DNA from 2 places in the Erwinia sp. 009765445 genome. Region 1 is predicted to be linked to the other one. Evidence: predicted binding sites of a transcription regulator. Region 1 holds the regulator's gene; the other holds the start of a gene.
What was found. Region 1 encodes PhoB, which activates phosphate uptake and scavenging genes when phosphate is short. Its sites were predicted from a motif close to CTGTCATAAAACTGNCNNAT; they were not measured.
Positions count from the first base shown of each region.

Region 1 (5,390 bases):
CAGGTCAGTTAGCGCCCGCTCCGCTTTCAGCCATTGCTGCCATTCATTCTGGCGTGCGGTGAGCCAGGATTCATGCTCACCCTGAGCCGGGAGCGTCAGGGCGTAATCAGTCAGTGAAGCCTGCAGAGCGTCACGCTGTACCTTAACCGATTGTTTTTCCATCACTAACTGCTGTTCATGCTCGCTGAGGGCCTGACGGAGAGTAAGCAGTTGCTGACCTGCAAGCTGCTGCTGTTGCAGAAGTTGGGTCAGCTCATTCTGCCGCTGGCTGAGAATATCCTTCCGCTCCTGAAGCGTGCGTGCGCTCTGCTGCAGGGTGAGGAGCTGAGCCTGAAGAGTGGTTTCCTGCCGATCCTGCGCGGCCAGCCATTCTGTCACCTGTTGCTGGTCGTCCGGCGTGAAGCTCTGTGCCAGTCCGGTGACCGCCGTCTGCCATTGAGTGCCCAGCGTGGTGGCTTCCTGTCCGGCTTCGAGCTGTTCCTGCTGCAGTTTCTCCGTCTGTGACTGCAGGTTTTTCACCTGTTCGCGCTTCGTGGTGCCCTGGTCTTTCAGCTTCTCAACTTCAGCCTTCAGTTGCGCCAGCCGCTGCTGGTTTTCTGAAGGCTTCAGGGCCTGATATTCGCTAACGGCCGGGTGCTGGCGGGAGCCGCACAGCGGGCAGGGCTGATCCGCTTCCAGATGGGCTCGGTGCTGCTCAAGGTCAGCTATGCGCTGCTCCAGCTCGCAGCGTTTTTCCAGATCCTGCTGGTGCTGATGCTTCTCTTTCCAGCCGTTGCGCAGAATGTGTAGCTGCTGTTCTGCTTCCTGCAACTGCTGCTGTAAAAGCTGCTGGCTGGCAAGGGTGCGCTGGCTGCGTAGCATCAGTTGTTGCCACTGTGGCGAGAGCAGCGCCAGCATCTGCCGCAGCGGGCGCTGTTGGTTGAGACGGGTCAGTGCAGCCTGCAGTTCGCTTTCCGGTTGCTGTTGCTGCAGGGCCAGATGGCTTTTCTCAGTCTCTGAATACTGTTTTTGCGCCTGATCCAGTGCTTGCTGCTGCGGTTTAGCCTGCTGTTCAAGCTGGCTGAGCTGTGCCTGCAGCTGTTCCAGATTTTTCTGCTGCTCCGTCAGCCGTTGCTGCTGCGAAATCAGTGCCACTTCACTCTGGTGCTGCTGCTCAAAGCGGACGCGCCACAACGGCAGGGATTCGCCCCAGTGAACAAAGTGTGGATTGTCCTGCTGCCATTTCTGGTTCAGCTGCTGTGCTGTTTGCTTCTCGGCCTGTGCCTGCTGATTTTGTTGCAGAGCTGCCCGGCGGCGGCTAAGGGAATGCTGGTACTCACTCACTTCTTTCGCCAGCTGAGTGCATTGCTGCTCCAGCGAGGCAATGCGGTTATCCAGCGGCAGGACGCTTTCTGTAATCAGCGTCTCCTGCTGCTGGCGTTCTGCCTCATGCTGCTGCCTTTGTGCATCCGCCTCTTTCATCTGAGCGGTGGAGCCTTCCAGCTGTTGCTGAGCCTGCTGCAGTTGCTGAGTTAACTGCTGATGCTGCTCTTTCAGCCCCTGCAAATCCTGCTGCTGTTGATTGCGCTGCTGCCAGAGCGGGCGCAGCTTTTCCGCCGGTTCGGCCTGAAGCAGGCGATCCAGCTGCGCGCTGTCCTGCTGCCAGGCGGTTTCCGCCTGCAGGCGATCGGTTTCGGCAGCGGTTACAGCCTGAGAAATGGCCTGAAACTGTTGATACCACTGCAGTAAAACCTGCTGACGTTGATGCTGAGAAGTGAGTACCTGCTCCTCTGCCACCCTTTGCTCCAGCTGGCCGGTAAGCAGCTGAACCTGCTCGTTATCCAGCAGAGCCATGCCGCCAGCCTGGGCTTTGAGCGTCTCCAGTGCCTGACGGGCATTTTTATGTCGCTCAAAAACGCTGGCCGACAGGCGGCCGTAGATCTCCGTGCCGGTCAGTTCTTCCAGCAGCTCGGCGCGGCTGTTGGCATCGGCATTCAGGAAGGCCGCAAACTGCCCCTGTGACAGCATCATCGATTTGGTGAAGCGTTCAAAATCCAGCCCGGTCAGCGCGGTCAGCATCTCCAGCTTGTCCTTGACCTTGTCGGCAACGATCTGGTTGTCTTCGCAGCGGGCCAGCTCCACTCGCGGTGCCTGCAGGTTGCCGTCCGCCACGCCACGCGCCCGGTTCTGGCTCCAGAAAGCACGCCAGGCCACGCCTTTCACCTCAAACTCCACTTCGGCCAGGCATTCTGAAGTGTCGCGCGTCATCAGGTCATTCTGCGACTGCGACAGTTTTCCCAGTCTGGAGGTTTCGTGATACAGCGCCAGGCAGATTGCATCCAGTAGCGTGGTCTTACCCGCGCCGGTCGGGCCGGTAATGGCGAACAGGCCGTTGCTGGCAAACGGCTCGGCGGTGAAATCAATTTTCCATTCGCCCTTCAGCGAGTTGAGGTTTTTAAACCGCAGCGTCAGGATCTTCACAGCTGTTCCTCGTCATCAATTTCGGCCAGCGTCTGGTTGAACAGCAGGGTGGCTCGGGCCAGCCGCTCCGGCTCTTCATCGGTTTCCATCGCCAGACGACGGGTGAAGACTTCCTCCACGCTCAGCTCACTCAGCGTTTCATTATTTTGACGGTCAATGGCCTGCTCGCGCTGTTCACGGCTGCGGCGCAGCAGCACAACTTCCACAGGCAGTTCCAGCGTCATCTCCTGAATACGACGTTGCAGATCGTTCAGCCATGCGCCGGTGACAATTTCGATATCCAGCCACACCGTTTTGCCATCTTCGCGCGGTTGGATCTCCGCCAGCTGGTTTTCGATCTCCTCCAGCGAGCCTTTAATCATCTGCATTGGCTGGAATAACGGGATATTCAGCGGTTGCACGCTGCTCAGCTTGCCGTCGGTGAACCCGACCAGAAAGACGCTTTTCTCCTTACCCAGCTCGTCAAAGCTGAGTGGGATCGGCGAACCGCTGTAGCGGATATGTTCAGTGTTGGCGATGCGTTGTGCACGGTGAATATGTCCCAGCGCGATGTAATCTGCTGGTGGGAAGGCCTGCGCGGGAAAAGCATCCAGCGTGCCGATATAGATATCGCGCACCGCGTCACTTTTGGTCACGCCCATCGTGGTCAGATGCCCGGTGGCAATGATCGGCAGCGGCAGGTCCATCGCCTCCCGCTGAGCCTGCGCTTCCTGCCAGCACTGCTGGTAATGGATGGTGATCGCTTCCAGCAGGGTTTGCTGTTTTTCATGACCTGACTGACCCGCCTTACTGGTGGTGATATCTCGCGGGCGCAGATAGGGAATAGCACAGAGCAGGGCACCAGGCTGGCCGTCGCGGGTATTGAGCAGCAGAACCTGTTCACGTGGGTCATCGCTGGCTGCGGCAATCACCCGAGTATTCAGGCAGGCCAGCAGTTCGCGGGATTCGTTCAGCGTGGCGACTGAATCATGGTTGCCGCCGAGGATCACCAGCTGGCATTGGGTCTGCTGCAGCCTGACCACAAAGCGGTTGTACAGCTCGCGGGCGTAGCTGGGCGGCGAGCCGGTATCGAAAATATCGCCTGCCACAATGATGGCATCCACCTGATGGGTTTCAGCCTGCGCCAGCAGCCAGTCCAGAAAGGCCTGGTGCTCTGCGGCCCGGCTCTTGGTGTAGAAAAACTGGCCCAGATGCCAGTCAGCGGTATGAATCACTCGCATGGGATCCCTTCGGTGCGGAAAGCTGATCCGACGATTATAAACAGCCCCGGCAAAAACCCCAGCGCGAAAGGCGTTTGCACCTTCAAAAAAGTGTTATAAAACGGTGTTCTTACCGGTGCTTTTTTCATAAAACTGTCATAAAACTGACGCATAATGACGCCGCAAATCCAGTGACATTCCGTCACAGTAGCAGGAGCAATAATGGCTAAGCGCATTCTGGTGGTCGAAGATGAAGCCCCAATCCGTGAGATGTTGTGTTTCGTTCTGGAGCAAAATGACTATCAACCTATTGAAGCTGAAGATTACGACAGTGCCATCAATCTGCTGATCGAACCCTGGCCTGATTTGATTCTGCTGGACTGGATGCTGCCGGGTGGCTCAGGCATTCAGTTTATTAAACATCTCAAGCGCGAAGCGATGACCCGCGATATCCCGGTGATGATGTTAACCGCGCGTGGTGAAGAAGAAGACCGCGTGCGTGGTCTGGAAGTGGGCGCAGACGATTACATTACCAAACCGTTCTCGCCAAAAGAGCTGGTGGCCCGAATTAAAGCGGTGATGCGCCGTATCTCGCCAATGGCTGTGGAAGAAATGATTGAGATGCAGGGACTGAGCCTGGACCCGTCTTCGCATCGCGTGATGTCCGAGACTCAGCCGCTGGAAATGGGCCCGACGGAATACAAACTGCTGCACTTCTTTATGACTCATCCGGAACGTGTTTACAGCCGCGAACAGTTGCTTAATCACGTATGGGGAACTAACGTGTACGTCGAAGATCGTACCGTTGACGTGCATATTCGCCGCTTGCGTAAAGCGCTGGAAGTCACCGGGCACGATCGTATGGTGCAGACGGTTCGCGGAACAGGTTATCGTTTCTCTGCACGCTACTGATCGTTCGCACTGGAGTCTTAACCGTGTTGGAACGCCTCTCCTGGAAGAGATTGCTGTTTGAGCTGGTGCTTGCCTGCATGCCCGCCCTGGTGCTGGGGCTGCTGGTTGGCTACCTGCCCTGGCTGCTGTTGATTTCCGTGCTGGCCGTATCAGGCTGGCACTTCGCGAATTTACTTCGTTTATCTCACTGGCTGTGGGTTGACCGCAGCATGACCCCTCCTGCCGGACGCGGCAGCTGGGAACCTCTCTTCTATGGCCTTTATCAGATGCAGGCGCGAAATCGTCGGCGTCGCCGCGAGCTGGGCAGCCTGATCAAGCGCTTCCGCAGCGGGGCGGAGTCGTTACCCGACGCGGTGGTGCTGACTACGGAAGAGGGGACGATTTTCTGGTGTAACGGCCTGGCACAGCAGATGCTGGGATTGCGCTGGCCGGAGGATAACGGCCAGAACATCCTCAACCTGCTGCGTTATCCGGAGTTCACCCGCTATCTTCGCCAGCGCGATTTCTCCCGCCCGCTGACCCTGGTGCTGAACAGTCATCGCCATTTGGAATTCCGCGTGATGCCGTACAGCGAAGGCCAGTGGCTGCTGGTAGCGCGCGATGTGACGCAGATGCATCAGTTGGAAGGGGCGCGCCGCAATTTCTTTGCCAACGTCAGCCACGAGCTGCGCACGCCGTTAACGGTGCTACAGGGTTATCTGGAGATGATGGAAGAGTCGGATATGAAGGGCGCGCTTCGCGATAAGGCGCTGCACACCATGCAGGAGCAGACCCGCAGGATGGACGGGTTGGTGAAACAACTGCTGACATTGTCCCGCA
Region 1 covers NZ_JBYUWC010000015.1:72,278-77,667, reverse strand. Annotated here, with positions in the region: gene AC3Y5R_RS16935 (AAA family ATPase) at 1-2,460, opposite strand, end outside; gene sbcD (exonuclease subunit SbcD) at 2,457-3,680, opposite strand; gene phoB (phosphate response regulator transcription factor PhoB) at 3,882-4,571, shown strand; gene phoR (phosphate regulon sensor histidine kinase PhoR) at 4,595-5,390, shown strand, end outside.

Region 2 (5,390 bases), on a different contig from region 1:
TCGACAGCGGCAGCACGATGTCCCAAAAGAAGCGCATCGGACTGGCTCCGTCGATGCGGGCCGCCTCAATCAGCTCATCCGGCAGGGTCATAAAGAACTGGCGGAACAGGAAGGTGGCGGTGGCTGAGGCCATCAGCGGCAGAGTTAATCCGCTGTAGCTGTCCAGCATGTTGAGGTTGGAGATCACCTCCACCGTAGGGAAAATACGCACCTCCACCGGCAGCATCAGGGTGATGAAAATCATCCAGAAGAACAGCCCACGCAACGGGAAGCGAAACCACACCAGCGCAAAGGCGGAGAGGATCGACACCACGATTTTTCCGGCGGTGATACTCAGCGCCATAATCGCGCTGTTCATCAGCATCACGCCAAAGGGCGCGCTGCTCTGCGCCACACCATGTTCCCAGATATTGGCGATGTTGTCCCACAGTGAGCTGCCAGGGATCAGCGTCATCGGCACCTGGAATACCTGAGTGTTGCTGAGCGTGGCAGCGACAAAAGCGATATAGAGCGGGAACAACACCGTCAGGATGCCCAGCCCCAGCATGATATGGCTAAAAATATCCAGCCCGCGTCGGTTCTCAATCATTGGTAACGCACCCTTTTTTCGACGTAGCGGAACTGAATCACCGTCAGGATGATCACCAGTACCATCAGCACCACCGACTGCGCGGAGGAGGAAGAGAGATCCAGTCCGGCAAAGCCTTCACGGTAGATTTTGTAAATCAGCGTGGTGGTGGACTGCACCGGTCCGCCGCCCGTTGCGGCATCAATCACCGGGAAGGTGTCGAAGAAGGCATAGACCAGATTCACCACCACCAGGAAGAAGCCCACCGGGGCGATCAGCGGCAGGGAGAGCTGGAAGAAGCGGCGTACCGGACCGGCTCCATCGATGGCGGCAGCCTCGGTCAGCGATTTTGGGATTGACTGCATCGCGGCAAAAAAGAACAGGAAGTTGTAGCTCATCTGCTGCCAGATGGAGGCCAGCACTACCAGGAACATTGCCTGGCCGCTGTTCTGCGCATGATTCCAGTTGTAGCCAATCTGCGCCAGGAAGTGGGTAATCAGGCCCAGCCCGGGGCTGAACAGGAACATCCACAAGACCGCTGCCACCGCGGGTGCCACGGCATAAGGCAGTAAAAACAGCGTCTGATAGAAACGCTTCAGGCGCAGGACGTAATCGGCCAGCGCCGCAAAAAACAGGGAAACCACCAGGCCGATAACGGTCACCAGACCGCTGAACACCAACGTGGTCCAGAAGGAGTCAAGGTAGTATTCATCGCCAGCCAGGCGTTTGAAGTTGTCCAGCCCGACAAAGGTGCTGGAAATACCAAAGGGATCGATGCTCTGCACCGAATACCACAGCGCTTCTCCGGCAGGCCAGAGGAAGAAGATCACGGTGATCAGCAACTGTGGCAACACCAGCAGATAGGGCAGCCAGCGCGAGCGAAAAACGGGACGGGAAGAAGACATAAGGTCGCTCTGAAATTAAGGTATTGCGGGCGGAATACCTTCCGCCGCGACAAAAACAGTCAGTTGTACAGCCAGGGAGGTTGTAAGGGGCGAATTTCTTCGCCCCACAAGTCGTTATTACTGCTTAACAGTCTGCTCGAAGCGACGCAGCAGCAGGTTGCCACGGGTCACCGCGTTATCCAGAGCGGCCTGAGGGGTGCTCGATCCGGTCCAGACGCCTTCCAGTTCTTCGTCAACAATGGTACGAATCTGCGGCATGTTGCCCAGACGCATGCCTTTGGTGAACGGCAATGGTGGCTTATTCAACATCTGGCGAGTGGCGGTGTCCGCACCCGGGTTTTTATCGTAAAAGCCCTGCTTGCGGGTCAACTCGTAAGCCGCGGTGGTGATTGGCAGGTAACCGGTTTTCTGGTGCCATTCGGCAGCGATTTCCGGCTGGGCCAGGAACTGCATAAACTCAGCTACGCCTTTATAGGTTGCTGCGTCTTTGCCCTTCATCACCCACAGGCTTGCACCACCGATAATGGCGTTCTGCGGAGCGTTCGGTACGGTAGAGTCGTAAGGCATCATGCCCACGCCGTAGTTGAATTTGGCGTAGTGACGGATGTCAGCCAGTGAACCGGAAGAGGCAGTGGTGATGCCGCAGTCGCCGTTGTAGAACTTGGCGGTAGACTCATCTTTACGACCGAAGTAGGTGAACTCACCCTTCTTGTTCATCTCTTCCAGCATCTGGATATGACGGACCTGGGTTGGTTTGTTGAATTCCAGAACGGCATCAGTACCGTCGAAGCCGTTGTTTTTGGTCGCCACTGGCAGACCGTGCCACGCGCTGAAGTTTTCGATCTGGATCCAGCCCTGCCAGCCACTGGCGTAGCCACAGGTCATGCCCGCTTTACGCAGTGCAGCAGCATCTTTCTCCAGATCCTGCCAGGTTTTTGGCGGCTCATCCGGGTTCAGACCGGCTTTCTTAAAGGCGTCTTTGTTGTAATACAGAACCGGCGTGGAGCTGTTGAACGGCTGGGAAATCAGGTGGCCATTAGAGTCGCTGTAGTAACCGGCAACCGTTGGCACAAACTGGGATTCATCAAAAGCAATCCCTGAGTTTTTGAACACGTCATACACCGGCACGATAGCTTTAGAGGCCATCATGGTCGCTGTACCCACTTCGTAAACCTGCAGGATCGCTGGCGCTTTACCGGAGCGTACGGCAGCAATACCGGCCGCCAGGCTCTGTTCGTAGTTGCCTTTATAAGTCGGCACGATTTTGTAATCAGGGTGAGATTCGTTAAAGCGTTTTGCCAGAGAATCGACTTCAACGCCCAGCTCTCCCTCCATAGAGTGCCAGAAAGGAATTTCAGTGGCGGCCAGAGCGTGGCTGCTGAAGGTCAGTCCCAGTACGACGCAAAGTGCGGTTTTGCGGGAGAACGATGTCATGTCGGTTTCCTGTGCCCGGTGTCATTCGCGCCAAATGGCGCAATATTGTTCGGGATGTAACATGACATGTGAAAATGACGGAAAGATAACGAGTTTATGACAGGGGAGTGACAGACAGGTGACGAGGGATCACGCCATAAACCAGCATGTGTGCGTGCAATATCGGCAGTATATAAAGCGCAAAAAGCATCTTCGGGAACATCTCAACCCACCCCTTTCCAGGAGCGGGTTGATGGATTACCGGTCGACATTTCCCGCGCTTTAGTTGTCGGGGCCAACTATCCCCCAAGATAAGCGCTACGCACCGCCTCATTAGCCAGCAACGCCGCGCCGGTATCCTCCAGTACCACGTGACCGTTTTCCAGCACGTAGCCCCGATCGGCCAGCTTCAGCGCCTGGTTGGCATTCTGTTCAACGAGGAAAATCGTCATTCCCTCCTGCCGCAGTTGTTCGATAGTGTCGAAAATCTGCTGGATGATGATCGGTGCCAAACCCAGTGACGGTTCGTCCAGCAGTAGCAGGCGCGGCTGGCTCATCAGCGCACGGCCTATCGCCAGCATCTGCTGCTCGCCGCCGGACATCGTTCCGGCTCGCTGTATGCGGCGCTCGTAAAGGCGCGGAAACAGCTCATACACACGCTTGATGCGAGTCTGATACTGCTGACGTTCAGCGAAGAAACCGCCCATCGCCAGGTTTTCATCCACCGTCATGCGGGAAAATACCCGCCGCCCTTCCGGCACAATCGCAATCGCTTCACGCATAATGCGCGCGGTTTGCCATTCAGTGATCGCCTTACCATCGAAAGTGATCGTCCCTTCTGTCGCCCTCGGCTCGCCACATAGCGTACCGAGGATAGTGGTTTTACCCGCGCCATTAGCGCCAATCAGCGTGACGATTTCGCCCTGATTGATGTGCAAGCTGACGTTATGCAGCGCCTGAATTTTGCCGTAATGGGCGCTGACGTTTTGCAGGGAAAGCATCGGATTCATATTATGCTTCTCCTAAATAGGCGCGGATAACATCCGGATTATTGCGGATCTCTTCCGGCGTGCCATTGGCCAGCGGTGTTCCCTGATTAACCACATAGATGCGGTCAGAAATGCCCATTACCAGTTTCATATCGTGTTCAATCAACAGTACCGAGACTTTATGCTCGCCTCTGAGCTCAGCAATCAGCTCATCCAGCTCGTGCGTCTCTTTCGGATTCAGCCCCGCCGCCGGTTCATCCAGCATCAGGATTTCCGGACGGGTTACCATGCAGCGGGCAATTTCCAGACGGCGCTGCTGGCCATAGGCCAGATTCCCCGCCTGACGGTTTGCCAGTTCAAGCAGTCCAACACGCTGCAGCCAGCTGGAGGCACTATCAAGCGCTTCGCTTTCCGCTTTACGGAAGGCAGGCGTCTTCAGCAGTCCGGCAAACACGCTGCTTTTCAGGTGCTGATGCTGGGCAACCAGCAGATTTTCAATCACCGTCATTTCACGGAACAGGCGAACGTGCTGGAAGGTCCGCACAATGCCCATCCGTGCAATCTTCTGCCCCGGCAGACCGGCCAGCTGCTGATCCCGCAGCTTGATGCTGCCGCCCGTCGGACGATAAAAACCGGTCAGGCAGTTAAACACCGTGGTTTTGCCCGCGCCGTTCGGCCCGATCAGCGAAACGATCTCCTGCGGGCGCAGCTCCAGCTCAACGTTGTTCACGGCAAGCAGGCCGCCAAAGCGCATCATCAGGCCATTCACGGCCAGTAAAGGCTGGGTCATGGCTGCTCTCCTTTTTCCACACTCTTCAGCTTCAGGTGCGGGCGTTTCATCGGCAGCAGGCCCTGTGGCCGCCAGATCATCATCAGTACCATCAGACCACCGAGTACCAGCATGCTGTACTCGTTAAGGTCGCGCATCAGTTCGCGGGAAACCACCAGCAGCACGGCAGCGAGGATCACCGCAAACTGCGATCCCATCCCGCCCAGCACCACAATCGCCAGTACAAAGGCCGACTCGGCAAAGGTAAAGGATTCCGGGCTGACAAAACCCTGACGCGCGGCAAACAGGCTACCGGCAAAGCCCGCAAAGGCGGCGCTGATAGTGAATGCGGTCAGTTTGATGCGGGTCGGGCTCAGGCCCAGCGAGCGGCAGGCGATTTCATCTTCGCGCAGCGCTTCCCAGGCGCGGCCCAGCGGCATACGCAGCAGGCGGTTGATGACAAACAGCGTCACAATCACCAGCAGCAGCGCGACCATATAAAGGAAAATAATGCGGTCGCTGGGGTCATATTTCAGCCCGAAGAAATTACTGAAGGTATCCCAGCCACCATCGCGAACGCTGCGGCTAAACTCCAGGCCAAACAGCGACGGTTTCGGGATCTGGCTGATGCCGTTCGGGCCTCCGGTGATTTCCGTGTTATTGAGCAGCAGGATACGGACAATTTCGCCGAAGCCCAGCGTCACAATCGCCAGATAGTCACCGCGCAGGCGCAATACCGGGAACCC
Region 2 covers NZ_JBYUWC010000008.1:106,291-111,680, reverse strand. Annotated here, with positions in the region: gene ugpE (sn-glycerol-3-phosphate ABC transporter permease UgpE) at 1-589, opposite strand, end outside; gene ugpA (sn-glycerol-3-phosphate ABC transporter permease UgpA) at 586-1,473, opposite strand; gene ugpB (sn-glycerol-3-phosphate ABC transporter substrate-binding protein UgpB) at 1,591-2,907, opposite strand; gene livF (high-affinity branched-chain amino acid ABC transporter ATP-binding protein LivF) at 3,186-3,896, opposite strand; gene livG (high-affinity branched-chain amino acid ABC transporter ATP-binding protein LivG) at 3,898-4,665, opposite strand; gene AC3Y5R_RS10590 (high-affinity branched-chain amino acid ABC transporter permease LivM) at 4,662-5,390, opposite strand, start outside.
Region 2: a site for PhoB is predicted at 3,002-3,021, ahead of ugpB (sn-glycerol-3-phosphate ABC transporter substrate-binding protein UgpB). Genes of this name have one in related genera too.